2 regions of the Faecalibacterium sp. An58 genome follow, and region 1 is predicted to be linked to the other one. Evidence: riboswitches for the same ligand, from Rfam matches in the RefSeq annotation. Region 1 holds a riboswitch; the other holds the start of a gene.
The links. A riboswitch is a leader RNA that binds a small molecule or an ion and turns the genes downstream of it on or off. The one in region 1 is predicted to bind thiamine pyrophosphate.
Positions count from the first base shown of each region.

Region 1 (10,099 bases):
GAAAGAGCCGCTTCGCTGTGGTTGGTGGTGTAATAGGCCCGGCTGGCCTGGCCGCTGGTCAGGCGGTAGATGGCCGATGTGATCTGGCCCTCGCCGTCAAAACGGACATCGTAGGCGCCCGTCTCATAATAGCTGGCATAGTCATAGACATACAGCCCGGCGGCATCCAGCACGGTGCTGGCATCGCCCGTATCCAGGATCAGGCTGCCGGAGGCTGCATTCTCAGCCCCGTACCGGGACGCAAAGGTGGGATAGACGGCGGGGTCGATCTGCTCCCAGCGGATGTGGGGACCCGCCGCGGCGTACTGGTCCAGCAGACGAGTGATGATCCGGTCCTCCGCGCCCGTCTCACAGAGATAGTAGATGGTCAGGTCTTCCTCCAGGCTGCCGGCCACCTGACGGGAGGTATCGCCGAGGGTATACAGTCCGCCGGCAGAGAGGTCGAACTGGGTGTAGCGGGCAGGGATGGCCCCCACCAGCAGGTTAACCAGCACGGCCAGCACCACAGCCGCCGCGACGGTGGCGGCAGACAGCAGCCCGCTGCGGAACACCCGGCCGCCGTCCGGGGCGGGATGCCTTTTGAATCGGATATGCAGCATACAAACCCACCCCCTTTCAGACCCAGCGGCGCTTTTCCATCTGCTGCGCCGTAAAGAAGAGGAACAGCGCCGGCACGGTCAGATAATAGACCAGAGCAGGTACCGAAAAGCTGCCATTGACAAAGCTCTCAAAAGGCTCGAACAGGCACAGCGCCCCCAGCACCCGGCTGAACGCCTGGGTGAGCCAGGCGCTGCGGACCGTGAACAAAACGGCGATCCCCGCCGCCAGCAAAGCAAACAGCAGGCACCCCGCCGTCAGGCTGCGGCAGCGCAGGCCCACCAGGAACCCCGCCACTGCGGCCAGCGCCGTGAACACCAGCAGGGCCGCCCCGCTGCCCGCTGCGAACATACTGCGCAGGCTGGGCATCAGATAGGCTGACAGCAGGGCTCCAAAGCCCAGCAGGGCCGCAATGATCTGGTTCTCGGTCAGGCCCGAGAGGAATTCGCACACCGCAATGGCGGCACATCCCAGCAGATAGTAGCACAGCAGGCTGGCCAGATTGGAGGCCAAAGACGCCGCCGTGCACCCCAGGGCCCGCAGGGCCAGGATCATCACCGCGTCCACCCCGCAGGGCACCGCAAAGAGAGCGCACATGGCCAGGTACTTGCCCACCACGATCCCCCACACCGGCACAGGACTGGTCAGCAGCAGCTGGTCGGTGCGTGCCCGCCGCTCCTCGGCCAGGCTGCGCATGGCCAGCACCGGCACATACAGCAGCAGCACAAATACGGTGCGGTAGAGGGTGTAATAGCCAAAGTCGGTCAGACCGTAGCCCAGGTTGAGGGCAAAGAAATACAACCCCGAAGCTGCCGCCAGAAAGGCGGTCAGCAGCCAGCCCATCATGCCGGTGAAGCTGGCCCGGAATTCCCGTTTGAAAATGGCGATCATTCCGCCCCCTCCTCTCCCGGCGCATCGGAGCCGGTCAGCTCCAGAAAGACCTGTTCCAGGCTGCGTCCGCCGGCGGTCAGTTCTTCCAATGTGCCGTCCGCTGCCAGCACCCCGTGGGACAAAATGAGCACACGGCTGCACACCGCCTGCACCTCGCTGAGGATGTGGCTGGACAGGATGACCGTGTGCTTGTGGCCCAGCTGCTGGATCAGGCGGCGGATGCCGGTGACCTGGGCCGGGTCCAGACCCACGGTGGGCTCATCCAGGATGATCACCTTCGGGTCGGACAGCAGCGCCTGGGCGATGCCCACCCGCTGGCGGTAGCCCTTGGACAGGCTGCGGATCAGGCGGGGCAGCACATCTTCCACCCCGGTGCGGCGTGCGGCCGCCGCCACAGCCGCAGCCCGGCCGGCGCGGCGCACCCCCTTCAGCTCGGCGGCAAAACGCAGGTACTCGGCCACCGTCATGTCCGGATAGAGGGGCGGCGTTTCGGGCAGATACCCCACGCAGGCCCGGGCCGCGGCAGCCTCCTCGGGCAGCGGGTGGCCTTCCACCGACACTGACCCGCTGGTAGGGGCGATGTAGCCGGTGAGGATGTTCATGACTGTGGACTTGCCCGCCCCATTGGGCCCCAGCAGTCCGCAGATCTGCCCGTCCTCCACCGTAAAGGAAAGGTCCTGCACCGCCGTCCGGCGGCCATAGACCTTGGTCAGATGCGAAACTTGGATCATGCGCACGCTCCTTTTCGAACAGTGTGGCAGGAAAAACCCGCCCACCAGCAAATATAGGCTGGAAATGTGTTCAAATCATGGCAAAGTGATGAAATCAAAAAAGGCCGCCTCCCCCATCGGGGAAGCGGCCCGTTGCTGCAAATTACTTGCGGCCAAAGCGGCGATTGAAACGATCGACACGTCCGCCGGTATCAACCAGCTTCTGCTTGCCAGTGTAGAAAGGATGGCACTTGGAGCAGACTTCCACGTGGATCTCGGGCTTGGTGGAGCGGGTGTGGATCACATTGCCGCACGCGCAGGTGATGGTGCAGTCAACGTAATTGGGATGGATACCCTGTTTCATTTGCGATTCACCTCATTTCTGGTTCTGACGAATTGGGGCCATATTCCGATGTATGCGCCCATCACAACCTTCAATTTCGGCTACCCCCTCGAGCGGCCTTGGAAACGATTGCTGAACTATTATAGCACGAATCTGAAAAAAATCAAGGGCTTTTTTGCAGCGCGCCGCAGGCCGGGGTCCCCTTTTTTCCGGATTTGACACCGGCGCCCTTTGATGCTATACTACAAGCGCAAAAACCGAAGACCGTGGGGAGCTTATACATAGGCTGAGAGGAAGGTGTGGCCTTCGACCCGTAACCTGATTTGGATAATGCCAACGTAGGGAAAGAATGTTTTCTGTGCCGGAGATGTCCAGTTTGGGTGTCTCCGGCTTTTGCTTTTGCAGGAAGGGAGCGGATGCACAGAATGCACGGGCAGACCGTGCCGGGCAGGAGGGGAGCGCCTCAGGCCTTGTATACAGCGATGGGAAGCCGTGTTCCGGCGTGAGAGGAAGCCAGCAAGCTTCGACCGGCTTTGGGGGACTGTGTTTGGTCCCATTTTCACGCATTATGGAGGGATTTGTCATGAAACATACCAACATCCAAAAGCTGACCATCGCCGGCATCCTCTGCGCCGTGGCCGTAGTGGGCAGCATGTTCTCGTTCCCGGTGCTGGGCAGCAAATGCGCCCCGGTACAGCACATGGTCAACATCCTGTGTGCGGTGCTGCTGGGCCCCGGCTACGGGGTGGCGGTGGCCTTTGCCGCCAGCCTGCTGCGCAACCTGCTGGGCCTGGGCAGCCTGATGGCTTTCCCGGGCAGTATGTTCGGAGCGCTGCTGTGTGGGCTGGCCTACTGGAAGCTCAAGGCTATCCTCCCCACTCTGGTCGCGGAGGTGTTCGGCACCTCGATCCTGGGCGGGCTGTGCGCCTGGCCGGTGGCCGTCTTTCTGATGGGGCAGAGCGCCGGGGAGATAGCCTTTTATGTCTACATCGTCCCCTTCCTGGTCTCCACCGCAGGGGGCGCGGTGCTGTCGGGCATCCTGCTCTACGCACTCGCCCGGACCGGCGCCCTGGCGCAGGTGCAGCGCCGTCTGGACCTGCCGGCGAAAGGAGGCAGCCATGCTGCGGGAAACGCTTGACCGCCTGCGTGCGGCGGCGCCTCTGGTCCACTGCATCACCAACTATGTCACAGCCAACGACTGCGCCAACATCCTGCTGGCCTGCGGGGCCAGCCCCGTCATGGCGGAGGATCCCGGTGAGGTAGAGGAGGTCACCGCCCAGTGCGGCGCTCTGGTGCTGAACACCGGCACCTTGCGTCAAAGCGTCCTGCCTGCCATGCTGGCCGCAGGGGCCAGGGCCAACGCCCTGGGCCTTCCCGTAGTGCTGGACCCGGTGGGGGCAGGCAGCTCCCGACTGCGCACCGAAAGCGCCCGTATCCTGCTGGAGCGGCTGCAGCCGGCTGCCATCCGGGGCAACCTGTCCGAGATGCGCGCCCTGGCCGGCAGCGGCCAGGCCGCCCATGGGGTGGACGCCGCCCCTGCCGACCGGATCACCGCCGGGACACTGGACCAGACGGTCGCCTTTGCCAAGTCTTTTGCCCGGCAGACCGGCGCGGTCGTCGCCATCACCGGGTCCATTGATGTGGTGACCGACGGCAGGCGAGCCTTCTGCATCCGCAACGGCTGCCCCGAAATGAGCCGGGTCACCGGCACCGGATGCCAGCTGTCCGCCATGATGGGGGCCTGTCTGGCCGCGGTCCCGCAGGAGCTCCTGGCCGGGGCCGTGACGGCTGTCTGTGCCATGGGGCTGTGCGGTCAGCTGGCCCGCCGCCGCATGACCCCGCTGGACGGCAACGCCAGCTACCGCAACTACATCATCGACGCGGTGTACAACCTCACCGGCGCGCAATTGGAAGAAGGTGCCGACTATGAAGTGCGATAAGGACACCCTGCTGCTCTACGCGGTGACCGACCGGGCCTGGACCGGCAGTCAGCCCCTGGCCCGGCAGGTGGAAGCCGCCCTGCAAAACGGGGCCACCTGCCTGCAGCTGCGGGAAAAGGCTCTCGACCCCGCCGCCTTTCGGGAGGAGGCCCGGCAGATGGCCGCCCTGTGCGGGCGGTACGGCGTGCCTCTTATCATCAACGACAACGTGGAGGTGGCTCTGGCCTGCGGGGCAGCCGGGGTCCATCTGGGCCAGCAGGATATGCCCATCACCCAGGCCCGCCGGATGGCCGGCCCGGATCTCATCCTGGGAGCCTCGGCCCACACGGTGCAGGAGGCTTTGGAAGCCCAGGCCGCCGGCGCCGACTACCTGGGGGTGGGAGCGGTGTTTTCCACCTCCACCAAGGCGGATGCCTCTCCCCTGCCCCTGACCACCCTCAGGGAGATCTGCGCCGCCGTCTCCATCCCGGTGGTGGCCATCGGCGGCATCACCGAAACCAATCTTTTGCAGCTGACCGGCTGCGGTGCCGCCGGGGTGGCGGTGGTATCGGCTATTTTCGGCGCCCCCGACCCGGGAGCCGCCACCGCACGGCTGGTACAGCTGGCCCGCCAAATGACTGGCCGCTGAGCCCCTGGCGGTGCGGCGGTCCCGGCCACGCTGAGATGAAAGGAGCTATCCCATGAAGAAAAAGACTGCATTGACCATTGCCGGCAGTGACTGCAGCGGCGGCGCCGGCATCCAGGCCGACCTGAAGACCATGACCATGAACGGCGTCTACGGCATGAGCGCCATCACAGCCCTGACGGCCCAGAACACCACCGGTGTGGCGGCCATCCAGGAGGCGGACCCCGACTTTCTGGCCCGGCAGTTGGACATGGTGTTCACCGACATCTTCCCCGATGCGGTCAAGGTGGGGATGGTCTCCTCCTCGGCCCTGATCCGGGTGATCGCGCAGAAGCTGCGCCAATACCAGGCCCGCAGCATCGTAGTGGACCCGGTGATGGTGACCACCAGCGGCTCGGCCCTGCTGGAGAGCGAGGCCGTGGCTGCGCTCAAATCCGAGCTGCTGCCCCTGGCCACCCTGATCACGCCCAACATCCCCGAAGCACAGGTACTGACCGGGGCAGAGATCTGCACCCCCGCCCAGATGGAGCTAGCCGGCCGGCAGCTGTACGAGAGCTATGGCTGTGCCGTGCTGGTCAAGGGCGGGCACAGTGTCAACGACGCCAACGATCTGTTATGGACCCGGGACGGCCCCACATGGTTCTACGGCCAGCGCATCCGGAACCCCAACACCCACGGCACCGGCTGTACCCTGTCTTCGGCCATCGCCTCCAACCTGGCCAAGGGCTATCCCCTGCCCCAGGCCATCCAGCGGGCCAAAGAGTACCTGTCCGGAGCTCTGGCCGCCATGCTGGATCTGGGGCAGGGCCGCGGGCCCATGGATCACGCCTTTGACCTGCACAGCCCCTTTGGGGCGTGAGCAGACCAGCCCAGCCGCACCCACACGAAAGGAGCTATCACCATGCGAACCTATGCGACCCAAATGGAAGCCGCCCGTCTGGGCATCGTCACCCCTGAGATGAAGGCGGTGGCTGCTCAGGAATACCGCACCGAAGAAGAGATCCGCCAGCTGGTGGCCCAAGGCCAGGTAGCCATCTGTGCCAACCGGCTGCACACCTGCCTCAAACCGGCGGGCGTGGGCTCGATGCTGCGCACCAAGATCAACGTCAACCTGGGGGTCTCCCGCGACTGCAAGGACTATGATGTGGAGATGAAAAAAGTGATGCTGGCCGTGGACATGGGGGCCGACGCCATCATGGACCTGTCCTCCCATGGAAACACCCAGCCCTTCCGCCAGAAACTGACCCGGGAGTGCCCGGCCATGATCGGCACCGTACCCATCTACGACAGCGTCATCCACTACCAGCGGGATCTTGCCACCCTGTCGGCCCAGGACTTCCTGGATGTGATCCGGCTGCACGCCCAGGACGGCGTGGATTTCGTCACCCTCCACTGCGGCATCACCCGCAAGACCATCCAGCAGATCAAGACCCACAAGCGCAAAATGAACATCGTCTCCCGGGGCGGGTCGCTGGTCTTTGCGTGGATGAGCATGACCGGCCAGGAAAACCCCTTTTATGAATATTTCGACCAGATCCTGGATATCTGCCGGGAGTACGATGTCACCATCTCGCTGGGAGACGCCTGCCGTCCCGGGTGCCTGGCCGACGGCAGCGATGTGTGCCAGATCGAAGAACTGGTCCGGCTGGGCGAACTGACCCGGCGGGCCTGGGCCAAGGACGTCCAGGTGATGGTAGAAGGCCCCGGCCATATGCCCATGGATCAGATCGAGGCCAACATGAAGATGCAGCAGACCCTCTGCATGGGCGCCCCCTTCTATGTGCTGGGCCCCATCGTCACCGACATTGCCCCCGGCTACGACCACATCACGGCGGCCATCGGCGGCGCCATGGCTGCGGCGGCAGGAGCCGCCTTCCTGTGCTATGTGACCCCGGCGGAACACCTGGCCCTGCCCAATCTGGAAGACGTCAAGCAGGGCATCATGTCCGCCCGCATCGCAGCCCATGCAGCCGATATCGCCAAAAAGGTGCCGCACGCCCGGGACGCCGATGACGCCATGGCCGATGCCCGCCGCACCTTCGACTGGGACAAGCAGTGGGAGTGCGCCATGGACCCCGAGACCGCCAAGAGCATCCGGGCCGACCGTTCCCCCGAATTTGAGGACAGCTGCTCCATGTGCGGCAAATTCTGCGCGGTGCGCAGCATGAACAAGGCCCTGAACGGAGAGTACATCGATATCCTCTGACCGGAAAAACCAAAATCATTTCAAGCAAAAGACCTCTGCCCGTCAAAAGGCAGAGGTCTTTGATTTGGACCGGACCGCGCACGGCACAGGCCAACGATATAGAGAAATGGCTTTTTATCGCTGTTTTATCAGCCTGTGCGGCGTTTTTTGTCCAGACGCATTTTGTCGGCGATCATGGCGATGAACTCGCTGTTGGTGGGCTTGCCGCGCAGGCTGTGGACGGTGTAGCCGAAATAGTGGTTCAATGTCTCCACGTCGCCCCGGTCCCAGGCCACTTCAATGGCGTGACGGATGGCGCGTTCCACCCGGCTGGCGCTGGTGTTGTTCATCCGGGCGATCTCCGGATACAGGCGCTTGGTCACCGCGTTGATATAATCGGGATCGTTCATGGTCAGCAGGATTCCGTCCCGCAGGAACTGATAGCCCTTGATATGGGCCGGCACCCCGATCTGGTGCAGGATCTCGGTCACCGTCATCTCGTCGCTGTCTGCACTGGAATAGGCAGGCTGGCGGTTGCGTCCGGCCGCCGCTTTCAGCACACGGGCCGCGAGGATGTTCTCATCGAAAGGCTTGACAAAGTAGTAGGAGAACCCCGCATCCAGCAGCTCCTGGATCACGTTCTCACTCTGAAAGGCCCCTGTCACAAAGAAAGCTGTGCTCAGCTCCCCCGCGGTGTTGTAGCGCTGCTTGACCGTCAAAGCATCCAGCCCGGGCATAAAGGCGTCCAGAAGCACCACATGGGGACGAAGCACCAACATTTTCTGCAGTACCTTTAAACCGTCCTTTTCCACCACGGTCACTTCAATGCCTTTCTGCTCCAGCGCTTCCCGGCATAAAGGGGTGACATCCGGCCCCGTATCAGACATCAAAAATCTCACTTTGTCCATGATCGTTCCTCCAGCATGTGTCAAAAGGTTTCACAGCGGCAGGGCCGCCCGCGCCCGACAGGGCTGCGGACAGTCCGTGGAAATGTCCCAGCACAATGGATTTTACCATAATTTCCCAGTTACTTCAACAGTATAAATTGGCAATTTTTGGAAATTACAGTCATCTGCCAACCGCCTTTTGTCCTGCAGCACAGCTTCGACAGGTTACGATCCGATCATCGACAAAAACTCCGCCTCGCTGAGCACCGGCACACCCAGCTGGCGGGCCTTGTCCAGCTTGCTGCCGGCGGCCTCGCCTGCCAGTACATAGGCTGTCTTTTTGGACACCGAGCTGCTGGCCTTGCCCCCGTTCTGAACGATCATCGCCTCGGCTTCCTTGCGGGAAAGGGTGGGCAGCGTCCCGGTCACAACGATGGTCTTGCCGGCCAGTTTATCGGTGCGGACCTGGCCCTGCCACCGCATATTCACTCCCTGGGCGGCCAGACGCCGCACCAGGTCGGCAGTCCCCTCCCGGGCGAAGAACTCCACCACACTCTGGGCCATCACCGCGCCAAATCCGTCGATCTCACAGATCTGCTCTGCGGTGGCGGCGGCCACTGCCTCCATCGTGCCAAAGTGACCCGCCAGCAGGGCGGCGGCCTTGTCGCCGATGTTCCGGATCCCCAGGCCGAACAGCAGCTTGTCCAGGTTGTTCTCCTTGCTGTGGGCGATGGCCGCCAGCAGGTTGTCGGCGCTCTTGTCCTTGAACTTGTCCAGGGTCAGCAGCTGCTCCCGGGTCAGGGTATACAGGTCTGCGGCCGAGCGCACCAGGCCCCGGTCCACCAGTTGGGTGCATACCGCCACTCCCAGCCCGTCGATGTCCATGGCATCCCGGGAGGCAAAATGGATCAGGTTGCGCAGGGCCTGGGCGGGGCACTCGGGGTTGACGCAGCGCAGGGCGGCCTCATCGGCCAGATGGGCCACAGGCGCCCCGCAGCTGGGACAGACGGCAGGCATCTGCCAAGGCTGCGCCTCCGGAGCGTGGGCGGTCACACCGATCACCTCGGGGATGATCTCCCCTGCCTTCCGCACCTGGATGGTATCCCCGATGCACAGACCCAGCTGCCGGATAAAGTCCTCGTTGTGCAGCGTCGCCCGGGACACGGTGGTGCCCGCCAGGGTGACCGGCTCAAAGGAAGCCGTCGGGGTCAGCACACCGGTGCGGCCCACCGCCACCTCGATGTCCAGCAGTTTGGTCTCCTTGACCTCGGGGGGATACTTGAATGCGATAGCCCACCGCGGGAATTTGGCGGTGGAGCCCAGCTGAGTCCGCTGGGCCAGGCTGTCCACCTTGATCACCGCGCCGTCCATGTCGAACCCCAGGGCTGCACGCTCTGTGCCGATCTGTTCGATCTCCGCAATGGCGTTCTCGATGTTGTCCACCAGGTGATACCGGGGAGACACCGGCAGCCCCAGCTGTTTCAGATAGTCCAGGCTGGCGGCATGGCTGGTCAGCTCCATCCCCCGCACCTGCTGCACATTGAAAATGAAGATGCCCAGACCGCGGCTGCCTGTCACCTTGGGGTCTTTCTGGCGCAGACTGCCGGCGGCGGCGTTGCGGGGATTTTTGAACGGGGCCGCCCCCTGCAGCTCCTGTTCCTCGCATAGCTTCTGGAACGCCCTGTGAGGCATATACACTTCACCGCGCACCTCCAGATAGGCGGGGGCCCCTTCCTTCAAAGTCTTGGGGATGCTGCGGATGGCCCGCACGTTGGGGGTCACATCCTCCCCTACCTCGCCGTCTCCCCGGGTGGAGGCCCGTACCAGCTGGCCGTTCTCATACTCCAGGCTGCAGGACAACCCGTCGATCTTGATCTCTACCACGTACTGTGGCTGGATCCCTGCGTCCCGCACACGGCGG
Region 1 covers NZ_NFHX01000002.1:40,531-50,629, reverse strand. The annotation lists gene B5G12_RS02645 (DUF7088 domain-containing protein) at 1-599, opposite strand, end outside; gene B5G12_RS02640 (ABC transporter permease) at 616-1,488, opposite strand; gene B5G12_RS02635 (ABC transporter ATP-binding protein) at 1,485-2,219, opposite strand; gene rpmE (50S ribosomal protein L31) at 2,362-2,562, opposite strand; TPP riboswitch at 2,799-2,903, shown strand; gene thiW (energy coupling factor transporter S component ThiW) at 3,125-3,679, shown strand; gene thiM (hydroxyethylthiazole kinase) at 3,660-4,481, shown strand; gene thiE (thiamine phosphate synthase) at 4,468-5,109, shown strand; gene thiD (bifunctional hydroxymethylpyrimidine kinase/phosphomethylpyrimidine kinase) at 5,162-5,965, shown strand; gene thiC (phosphomethylpyrimidine synthase ThiC) at 6,008-7,312, shown strand; gene spo0A (sporulation transcription factor Spo0A) at 7,441-8,199, opposite strand; gene ligA (NAD-dependent DNA ligase LigA) at 8,404-10,099, opposite strand, start outside.

Region 2 (10,099 bases), on a different contig from region 1:
TGGAGATAAGCGGGATCGAACCGCTGACCTCTTGAATGCCATTCAAGCGCTCTCCCAGCTGAGCTATACCCCCATGTTAGGGTGCTCTGGGTATTTCTTATTCGATTGTAAAGCGTGTTGCTCACCTGAGCAACATTTTGGAAAGTGAAGAACCCGAGGGGTATGTAACCATTTCAACCGGGCTCCCAGCTGAGCTATACCCCCAGATGTTCCGTTTTGTGGGCCGCCGCGGTGGTGTTTGACCGGCGACGTCAGTTATTATAGCAAAGGGCGGGGAGAATGTCAAGCCTGTTTTTGACTTTTTCTGCAAAAAAGCCGCCGGGCGTTGAAGCCTGGCGGCAATGCGTTGTTTTCTGCGCTCAGCCTTTGCGCTCCTGCGGCGCGAACAGCTGGGGCGCGGCCTTGTAGATCAGCAGGGCGCCTGCCATGGTCAGCAGGGTCTCAGGGAGCATGTAGCTGGCGTTGTAGCCCAGGCTGTAAGTCCAGGCGGCCAGGCCCTCGTTCAGGTTGCCCCACACCAGCACGCCGGACAAGAAGCTGCAGATGAACCGCAAAAAGCCCACCGCAAAGGTTCCCACCGCGATACCAACGGCGCGGTTCCTGAAGGGGCGGGCAAACAGATCGGCCAGGCCCAGCGCCATAAAAGCCAGCACATAGTCCAGCAGCACCTCGCCCAGGAAATACAGGAAGCTGGGCACCGGCGGTGCATAGAAGCCCAGCAGCATCTGCAGCAGGCTGTTTACAAAGCCGGTGAACAGGCCCCACTTGGCTCCATGCCGGAAGGACACCAGCACGAAGGGCAGCATGCTCAGGAAGGTGACGCTGCCGCCGTTGGGCAGTTCATAGATCTTGAAGTTGGACAGTACGGTGCCCGCTGCGATCATCAGGGCGCATTCCACAAGGATGCGGGTCTTGGAGTAAGTTTTGGTCATGGGAAAGATCCCTCCTCAAAAATAGTACACAAAAACAAAATGCGCCCGCTGGCATTCAGCAGGCGCACGGGGTGTTCACAAAACGGACGTTCCGCAAACTTACCTACGCCGGCATTACCCGGATCAGGTTAAAGGGTGCTCCGCCTGTGCGGATCTCAGCCTTTCGGCGCCCCTGTTTTCATGTCCGTCTTTCAGTATAAGCGCAGCAGGGCAAATGTCAAGACTTTTGGGATACAAAAAGCCCCCGGCTACCAGCCGGGGGCGGGATAAGTACGAGGTCAGCGCTTGATGTCGTAGTTCATGTTCATCAGGTTGCGGATGGTCCCCACATCGTCGGTGATGTTGGCGTCGCCATGGATGGTGTGCTTGATGGCGCTGCTGGCCACCGCAAAGTTGATGATGTCCATGGCCTTGTAGTGGTGCAGCATGGCGTAGATCAGGCCGCTGGCGAAGGCGTCGCCGCCGCCCACCCGGTCCAGGATGTTGAAGGTGAACAGCTTGCTCTCAAAGGTATGGCCGTCCAGCCACATGAAAGCCTTCAGGCTGTTCTCGCTGCCGCTGTGGGCGTAGCGCACATGGCGGGCGATGCACTTGATGTTGGGATAGCGCTCAATGAAACGCTGGAAGATCTCGTCCTGCTGCTCGTAGCTGGGCTGGAGGGGTACGCCGTCCTTCCAGTCGCCCTTGCTGTGATCGTTCTCGTCCTTCCACAGATGGTAGGGCTCGATGCCCAGCAGTACGTCCACATAGGGCAGGCACTCGGTGCAGAAGTCCCGGGCGTCCTCCCAGCTCCACAGGCTGCTGCGGAAGTTGCCGTCAAAGCTGACGGTCAGGCCCTTCTGTTTGGCCACTTTCAGCAGGTCCATGGTCAGGGTACGGCAGTTGGGGGCCAGGGCCGGGGTGATGCCGCTCAGATGCAGCCAGTCAAAGCCGTCCAGCAAAGCATCCAGGTCCACCCGGGAAAAATCGTACTCGGTGATGGCGCTGTGCTTGCGGTCATAGGTGACCTTGGAGGCCCGGATGCCGTAGCCCGTCTCCAGATAATAGGTGCCCAGACGGTGGGTGGGCACATCCTCGGGGGTGGCCAGGATCATGGGAGTGCAGTGCACGTCGTTGGAGCGCAGCATACGCACGGCGCTCTTGCCCAGGCTGTTGTTGGGCACTACGCTGAAAAAGGTGCTGTCCACCCCGAGGTTGGCCAGAGCCAGGGCGATGTTGGCTTCGCTGCCGCCATAGCTGGCCTCAAAGCTGGAGGTCATACGGATCTTTTCGTAGTTGGGCGGGGTCAGCCGCAGCATGATCTCGCCGCAGGTGATGAACTTGGGGGCGGTGGTATCTTTGCTCAGCAGGGGGTTATAGTGTTCCATAAGGTTCCTCCTTCAGTTTCCCATGGGAGTGGATGCAGCCAAACTGCCGCATTGTAATTGTTGTATCCATTATATTTCTTTTTGGAACGGATTTCAAGCAGTCTTGCTGAAACAAAGGAGAAAAATATACCAAATTTTCGTCAAATTTGCTGTGCATCTGGATGAAAACGCGCACTTCCGGCGCAGCTGCGCGGGTTTGGAGAGAGGGGCAGAAGTTCACACGCCGGTCAGATCGAAGGCGGGGGTATATTCTTCCCGGGCGCTGCTTTTCTGCTGCATAAAGCCGCTGGTCAGGCCCTTGTCCACCGCATCGTTGACCACCCGGCGGTATTCGTAGGTGGTGATCCGCCGGCCGATGCCGTGTTCTGCCGCCTTGTAAAAGGGGGTGTACTGGCTCATGATGCTGGGCACCAGGCACCCGGGGTCGGCGTCGTTCCAGGCGGCCATCTGGTCCAGCACCCGGAAGCTGTCGTCGATGTGGCCGGGCAGGGCCAGATGCCGCAGGATCACCCCGCGGCGCAGCATCCCGTCGGGGCCGTAGACCGGGCGGCCCGTCTGGGCCATCATGGCCTCGATGGCCTGCTTTGCCACCGCAAAGTAGTCGGGGGCGGCGCTCATCTCAGCCGAGAGGGCGGGAGAGACGTATTTCAGGTCGGCCAGCCAGATGTCGATGAAGCCCTGCCAGCGCCGGATGCTGTCCGGCGTCTCGTAGCCGCCGGTGTTGCAGACGATGGGCAGGTCCAGCCCGGCGTCCCGGGCCAGGGTCAGGGCGGCGATGATCCAGGGCTGCCACTGCCCCGGGGTAACCAGATTGATGTTGTGGGCCCCCTGGGCCTGCAGGTCCAGAAAGATCTGGGCCAGCCGCTCCACCGTGACCTCCTTGCCAAAACACTGGGCGCTGATGGGGTAGTTCTGGCAGTAGCAGCACTGGAGGGCACACCCCGAGAAAAAGACGGTGCCGCTGCCCCGGGTGCCGCTGATGCAGGGCTCTTCCCAGAAATGCAGGGCGGCCCGGGCCACCTTGAGGGCGCCCCCCGCGCCGCAATAGCCGGTGCGCCCGGCGGCCCGGTCAGCGCCGCAGCGCCGGGGGCAGAGGGAGCAGCGGCTGGGGATGACGAATGATGTAGACATATTGCATAAAGTCCCTTCCAAAAGATTTACCGGTGTGTTTCGCAAACAGTATACCATTTTTTGCCCCCGCCGTGTTATACTGATACAGAAAAAACTTGTATACCGCTGCACAGGGAGGGACAAGCGATGCAGACTGAACACGAGGAGATCCGCCGCAACCTGAAATATCTGCGGCTGCTGGCCCGGGATTACCCGTCCCAGGCGGCTGCGGCCAGCGAGATCATCAGCACCCAGGCCCTGCTCAAGCTGCCCAAGGGCACCGAACATTTCATGAGCGACCTGCATGGGGAGAACGAAGCCTTTGTCCACATCCTCAACTCGGCTTCGGGGGTGATCCGGGAGAAGGTGGACCAGGTGCTGGGCCAGGGAGTGCCCCCCGAGACCCGGGCCGAGCTGGCCACCCTGATCTACTACCCGGCCGAAAAGCTGCCTCAGCTCAAGGCAAAACAGCCCACCGAGGCCGCGCTGGAGGACTGGTACAGCCAGACGCTGTTCCGCCTCATCGACATCTGCCGGCTGGTGTCCTCCAAGCACACCCGCAACTATGTGCGCTCCTGCCTGCCGTCCAGCTGCGGCTACATTCTGGACGAGCTGCTCCACGCCCACTTCGAGGACCACGACAAGGACCTCTACTATGGCCAGATCGTGGGCAGTATCATTGAGAACGGGCGGGCCGAGCGGTTCATCACCCGGCTGTGTGAACTGATCAAGCGGCTGGCGGTGGATAAGCTGCACATCGTGGGGGACCTGTTCGACCGGGGGCCCCGCCCCGACATCATTCTGGACCTGCTGCTGCGCCATCACAGCGTGGACATCCAGTGGGGCAACCACGATGTGGTGTGGATGGGCGCGGCGGCCGGCAGCCCCATCTGCTGCGCCACCGTTCTCAAGACCACCCTTGCTTACCACAACCACGGCATGATCGAGGACAGCTATGGCATCAATCTGCGGCATTTGCAGCGGATGGCCGACCAGTATTACGGCCGGGACGATCTGACCATCTGGATGCCCCACACCGACGCCGCCCGCGGCCCCTACACCGAGGGGATGCTCTACCGCTGCGCCGTCATGCACAAGGCCATTTCCATCATCCTGTTCAAGTTGGAGTGCGCGGTCATCGACCGCAACCCCGATTTCCAGATGCAGGGGCGGGACTTCCTGCGCCGGATCCACTGGGACAGGGGGACGGTGGACATCGGCGGCCGGGAGTACCCGCTGCGGGACACCAGTTTCCCCACGGTGGACCCCGCCGACCCCGCCGCCCTGAACGAGGACGAGCAGATGGTGGTGGAGCGGCTGGTGGCCTCCTTCCGGCAGAGCGCCCGGCTCCAGCAGCACGTCCGGTTCCTCTACGCCAAGGGCAGCGTCTACCACATCGAAAACGGCAACCTGCTCTATCACGGGGCGGTGCCCATGACCGCGGCGGGAGACTTTGCCGCCGAGCGGTTTGAAGGGCGGCTGTATGCGGGCCGTGCCCTGATGGATTACTGCGACCAGCGGGCGCGGCTGGGCTATTATGCCCCCGAGGACAGCCCGGCCCGGCGCAGCGGCCAGGACTTTTTGTGGTATCTGTGGTGCGGCAAGCTGTCCCCACTGTTTGGGCGCAGCGCCATGACCACCTTTGAGCGGCTGTATGTGGCCGACCCCGCCGCCCACGTGGAGGTGAAGGACCCCTACTATACCTGGTACAACGAGGAGTCGGTCTGCCGGCGCATCCTGGCGGAGTTCGGGCTGCCGGGCTCCTGCCATATCATCAACGGCCATGTGCCGGTCCAGGAGAAAAACGGTGAGAGCCCCATCAAGGGGGGCGGACGGCTGATCGTCATCGACGGCGGGTTCTGCCGGGCCTACCACGACAAGACTGGCATCGCGGGATATACCCTGACCTACTCCAGCCGGGATATGTCCCTGCGCACCCATCAGCCCTTTATCAGCGCAGAAAAGGCCATCACCGAGAATATCGACATCGTTTCGCGGGAAAATATCCTGGAGCAGGAAAACCGCCGGGTCCTGGTGGAGGACGTGGATGAAGGGGAGGTCCTGCGGGAAAAAGTGCACGACCTCAAGCAGCTGGTGGCCGCCTACCAGCTGGGCTGGATCAAGGAGACCGCCATCGAGGACCGGGTGTGGTGAGCCGCAGCGGCCGGGGCGGTGTTGTACATTCTGTGAAAAAGGGAGAAAAAAGCAGAATGAATATGGAGAATCTGGGCAAAACAGAAAATAAGGGCAAACCCACGGCCTGAAACTTTGCTTTTTTCGGAGAGTTGTGTATAATAAGGTGAGCCGCAATGGGGCGGCCTCTGTTTGCCGTCCCCAAAATGCGCCTGCCTGTGTGCAAAAACTGCGGGGCGGGCCGGAGGGAAAGCGGCGTGGGACGTTTATGCAATCTGCGGACCCATGAAGGAGATCATTACTTTGGAGAAGTTTGTTATTACAGGCGGCAAGCCTTTGCAGGGCGAAGTCACCATATCGGGCGCCAAAAATGCGGCAGTGGGCATCCTGCCTGCCACCATCCTGGCCGGCGGCGTCTGTGTGATCGAGAATCTGCCCAATATCAGCGACGTGTCGGTGAGTCTGAACATCCTCAGCGCTCTGGGCGCTCAGGTGCGCATGCTGCGCAAGAACACCTATGAGATCGACACCACCCATCTGATGGGTACCAATGTGCCGGACGATCTGTCCCGCCAGATGCGGGCCAGCTATTACTTTTTGGGGGCGCTGCTGTCCCGCTTCGGCAAGGCCCAGGTGGCCATGCCCGGCGGATGCAACCTGGGTCCCCGTCCCATCGACCAGCACCTCAAGGCGTTCAGCGCCCTGGGCGCCCAGGACAGCGTGGATTACGGCATGATCACGGTCCGGGCCAGGGAGAAACTGCGGGGCGCCCGCATCTTCTTTGACAAGGTCAGCGTGGGCGCCACCATGAACGCCATGCTCTCCGCCGTCATGGCCGAGGGCCAGACCGTGCTGGAGAACTGCGCCAAGGAACCCCATGTGGTGGACCTGGCCAACTTCCTGAATATGTGCGGCGCCGATGTGCGGGGCGCAGGCACCGACGTCATCAAGGTGCGGGGGGTCACTCAGATGCATGGGTGCACCTACAGCATCATCCCCGACCAGATCGAGGCCGGCAGCTATATGGTGGCCGCCGTGGCCACCGGCGGGGACGTGCTGATCAAGAACGTCACCCCCAAACACCTGGAGCCCATCACCGCCAAGCTGCGCCGCTGCGGCGCCGAGGTGGAGGAGTTTGACGACTCGGTGCACGTCTGCCGCACCGGGCCCATCCTGCCCACCAAGATCAACACCATGCCCCACCCGGGCTTCCCCACCGATATGCAGCCCCTGATGGGGGTGCTCCTGAGCGTGGCCAAGGGGACCAGCACCATCACCGAGGGCATCTGGGACAACCGTTTCCGCTATGTGGACGAGCTGCGCAAGATGGGGGCCAACATCCAGGTGGACGGCCAGGTGGCGGTCATCGAAGGGGTGGACCACCTGATCCCCGCGCCCCTGCGGGCCAGTGACCTGCGGGCCGGCGCGGCCATGGTGGTGGCGGCCCTGATGGCCGACGGCACCAGCGAGATCGAGGAGATCAGCCACATCGAGCGGGGTTACGAGAACATCGTGGAGAAGCTCCAGGGCCTGGGGGCCGATATCCGCAAGGTGGAGCGGGTGCCCGCCGCGCTGGAGCAGGCGCTCTGATCGGATCGATGTACGACAGCGGGAGCTGCATCCCAGGGGTGCGGCTCCTTTCCTGTGGGGCGGGGAGGGCCCCTTTGGATGGCAGAATTTATCTCGCTTTATTCCGGATCGTCGGGCAACTGCAGCGTGGTGCGCTGCAAGGATGCCTATCTGCTGGTGGATATGGGCAAAGGGGTGCGGGTGACCACCGGGGCCCTGCGGGAGCTGGGTCTGGACGCCGCCGGCTGCGGGGGCATCCTGGTCACCCATGAGCACAGCGACCACATCAAGGGCCTGGCGACCTTCCTCAAGCGGCATCCTTTGCCGGTGTATGGGGCCGAGGCTACCCTGCAGGCGCTGGAGGCCTCGGGGACCGTCCCGGCGGCCTGCCCTCTGCGGGTGATGGACGAAAAAGCCGGGGAGGAGACCGATGTAGCCGGGTTTGGCGTGCGTGCCTTTGCCACCAGCCACGATGTGCCCTGCGTGGGCTACCGCATCTGTACCCCCGACGGCAAAGTGATGACCATTGCCACCGACCTGGGTACCCTGACCCAGCCGGTGCACCAGGCCCTGGCCGGGTGCGACCTGGTGGCGCTGGAGAGCAACTACGATCCCTATATGCTGCGCAACGGGCCGTATCCGTATTATCTGCGGGCCCGCATCGAGAGCCCCCGGGGCCACCTCTCCAACGACGAGTGCAGCGAGAAGCTGCTGGAGCTGGTGCAGGGCGGGTGTGAGAAATTTGCCCTGTGCCACCTGTCCCAGGAGAACAACACGCCGGCCCTGGCGCTGCAAACCGTCTTTACCACCCTGGGGGCGGGGAGCGTGGTGCCCGGCAAAGACTGTGTGGTGCAGGCCCAGCGCCGCAGCGAGATCAGCCCCGCGCTGGAATTTTGAGCGAAACGGTTGACAAAAGCCGCGTACATGCTATAATTTAATCGGTGCGGCCCGGCGGGCCGCAGCCGGAATCAAAAAAGGTTACTTGGCTATGACAGGGCCAGGGGTGCGGCGCAGCCGCGCAGAGAGAGGGCTTTCCAGCTGCAAGGCCCTCCGGTCTGACCACACCCCATGCCACCCTCGAGCTCCCGGTGAGATAAGCCGGGCGCGGCGCAGCGTTATTGCGGCAAAAAGAGGCGGCAGGGCCACAGCCCGCCGCAAATTGGGTGGTACCACGGAGCAGTTACACGGCAGCCTTCGTCCCTGGTCGGGGCGGGGGCTGTTTTTGTTTCCGCTCCGCTGCCGTGTCATATCTAGAACAAGGAGAGAATCGTATATGCAATGGACCGGTTTGAATGAACTGCGTGAGAAGTACCTCAGCTTTTTTGAGGGCAAGGGCCACCTGCGCCTGGGCAGCTTCCCCCTGGTGCCCAAGGATGACCCCAGCCTGCTTTTGATCAACAGCGGCATGGCCCCCATGAAGAAATGGTTCCTGGGCCAGGAGGAGCCGCCCCGCCACCGGGTGACCACCTGCCAGAAGTGCATCCGCACCCCCGACATCGAGCGGGTGGGCATCACCGCCCGCCATGGCACCTTCTTTGAGATGCTGGGCAACTTCTCGTTCCAGGACTACTTCAAGGATGAGGTGATCCCCTGGGCCTGGGAGTTTTTGACCAGCGACGAGTGGATGGCCATTCCCAAGGACAAGCTGTATATCTCGGTCTACCTGGACGACGACGAGGCCTATGACATCTGGACCCAGAAGGTGGGCATCGCCCCCGACCACATGGTGCGGATGGGCAAGGAGGACAACTTCTGGGAGCACGGCTCCGGTCCCTGCGGCCCCTGCTCCGAGATCTACTTCGACCGCGGCCCCGAGTACGGCTGCGGCAAGCCCACCTGCGGCCCCGGCTGCGACTGCGACCGCTATATGGAGATCTGGAACCTGGTGTTCAGCCAGTTCGATTCGGACGGCAAGGGCCACTATGAGCGTCTGCCCAAGCCCAACATCGACACCGGCATGGGCCTGGAGCGTCTGGCCTGCGTGATGCAGGGGGTGGGCAACCTGTTTGAGGTGGACACCGTCCAGAGCGTGCTGCACCATGTGGAGCACATTGCCGGCAAGACCTATAAGCAGAACGAAAAGACCGACGTGTCCATCCGCGTCATCACCGACCATATCCGCAGCTGCACCTTTATGGTGTCGGACGGCATCCTGCCCTCCAATGAGGGACGGGGCTATGTGCTGCGCCGTCTGCTGCGCCGGGCCGCCCGCCATGGCCGCCTGCTGGGCATCCAGGGCCCCTTCCTGGTGGACCTGGTGGAGACGGTGATCCAGTCCAGTGAGAGCGCCTATCCCGAGCTGCGGGAGCACGCCGCCTACATCAAGAAGGTGGTGGGCACCGAGGAGGCCAACTTTGCCCGCACCATCGATGCCGGCATGAACATCCTCACCGGCCTGATCGACGCCATGGAAAAGGCCCATCAGCACATCCTCAGCGGCCTGGACGCTTTCAAGCTGAACGATACCTTCGGCTTCCCCCTGGACCTGACCCGGGAGATCGCCGCCGAGCAGGGCATCCAGGTGGACGAGGACGGCTTCCACGCCGAGATGACCAAGCAGAAAGAGCGCGCCCGCGCCGAGCGCCTCAAGAAGAATATTTCGGGCTGGAGCGCCGACCTGTTCGGTGAGCTGACCGCAGCCCCTACCGTCTTTACCGGCTACGACACCCTGACCGATACCGGCGTGGTGGTGGCCCTGTCCGATGAGGAGACCCTCACCGACGGCATTTCCACCGATGACCAGGCCAAGGAAGGGGTGCTGGTGGTGCTGGACAAGACCCCCTTCTACGCCGAGATGGGCGGCCAGGTGGCCGACCACGGCGTGCTGTCCGGCGACAACTGCGCGCTGCGGGTGCTGGATGTGAAAAAGACTCCCAAGGGGTACTTCGTCCACACCTGCGTGCTGGAGAACGGCTATGTGCGGGTGGGCGACACCCTGACCGCTCAGGTGGACAAGGAATACCGCTGGGCCATTGCCCGCAACCACAC
Region 2 covers NZ_NFHX01000003.1:1,754-11,852, forward strand. The annotation lists tRNA gene B5G12_RS03645 (tRNA-Ala) at 1-73, opposite strand, end outside; gene thiT (energy-coupled thiamine transporter ThiT) at 360-932, opposite strand; TPP riboswitch at 1,015-1,116, opposite strand; gene B5G12_RS03655 (sugar kinase) at 1,211-2,299, opposite strand; gene B5G12_RS03660 (radical SAM protein) at 2,516-3,430, opposite strand; gene B5G12_RS03665 (fructose-1,6-bisphosphatase) at 3,557-5,563, shown strand; gene murA (UDP-N-acetylglucosamine 1-carboxyvinyltransferase) at 5,846-7,132, shown strand; gene B5G12_RS03675 (MBL fold metallo-hydrolase) at 7,211-8,008, shown strand; gene alaS (alanine--tRNA ligase) at 8,385-10,099, shown strand, end outside.
Region 2: another riboswitch for thiamine pyrophosphate. It lies ahead of thiT (energy-coupled thiamine transporter ThiT); the one in region 1 lies ahead of thiW (energy coupling factor transporter S component ThiW).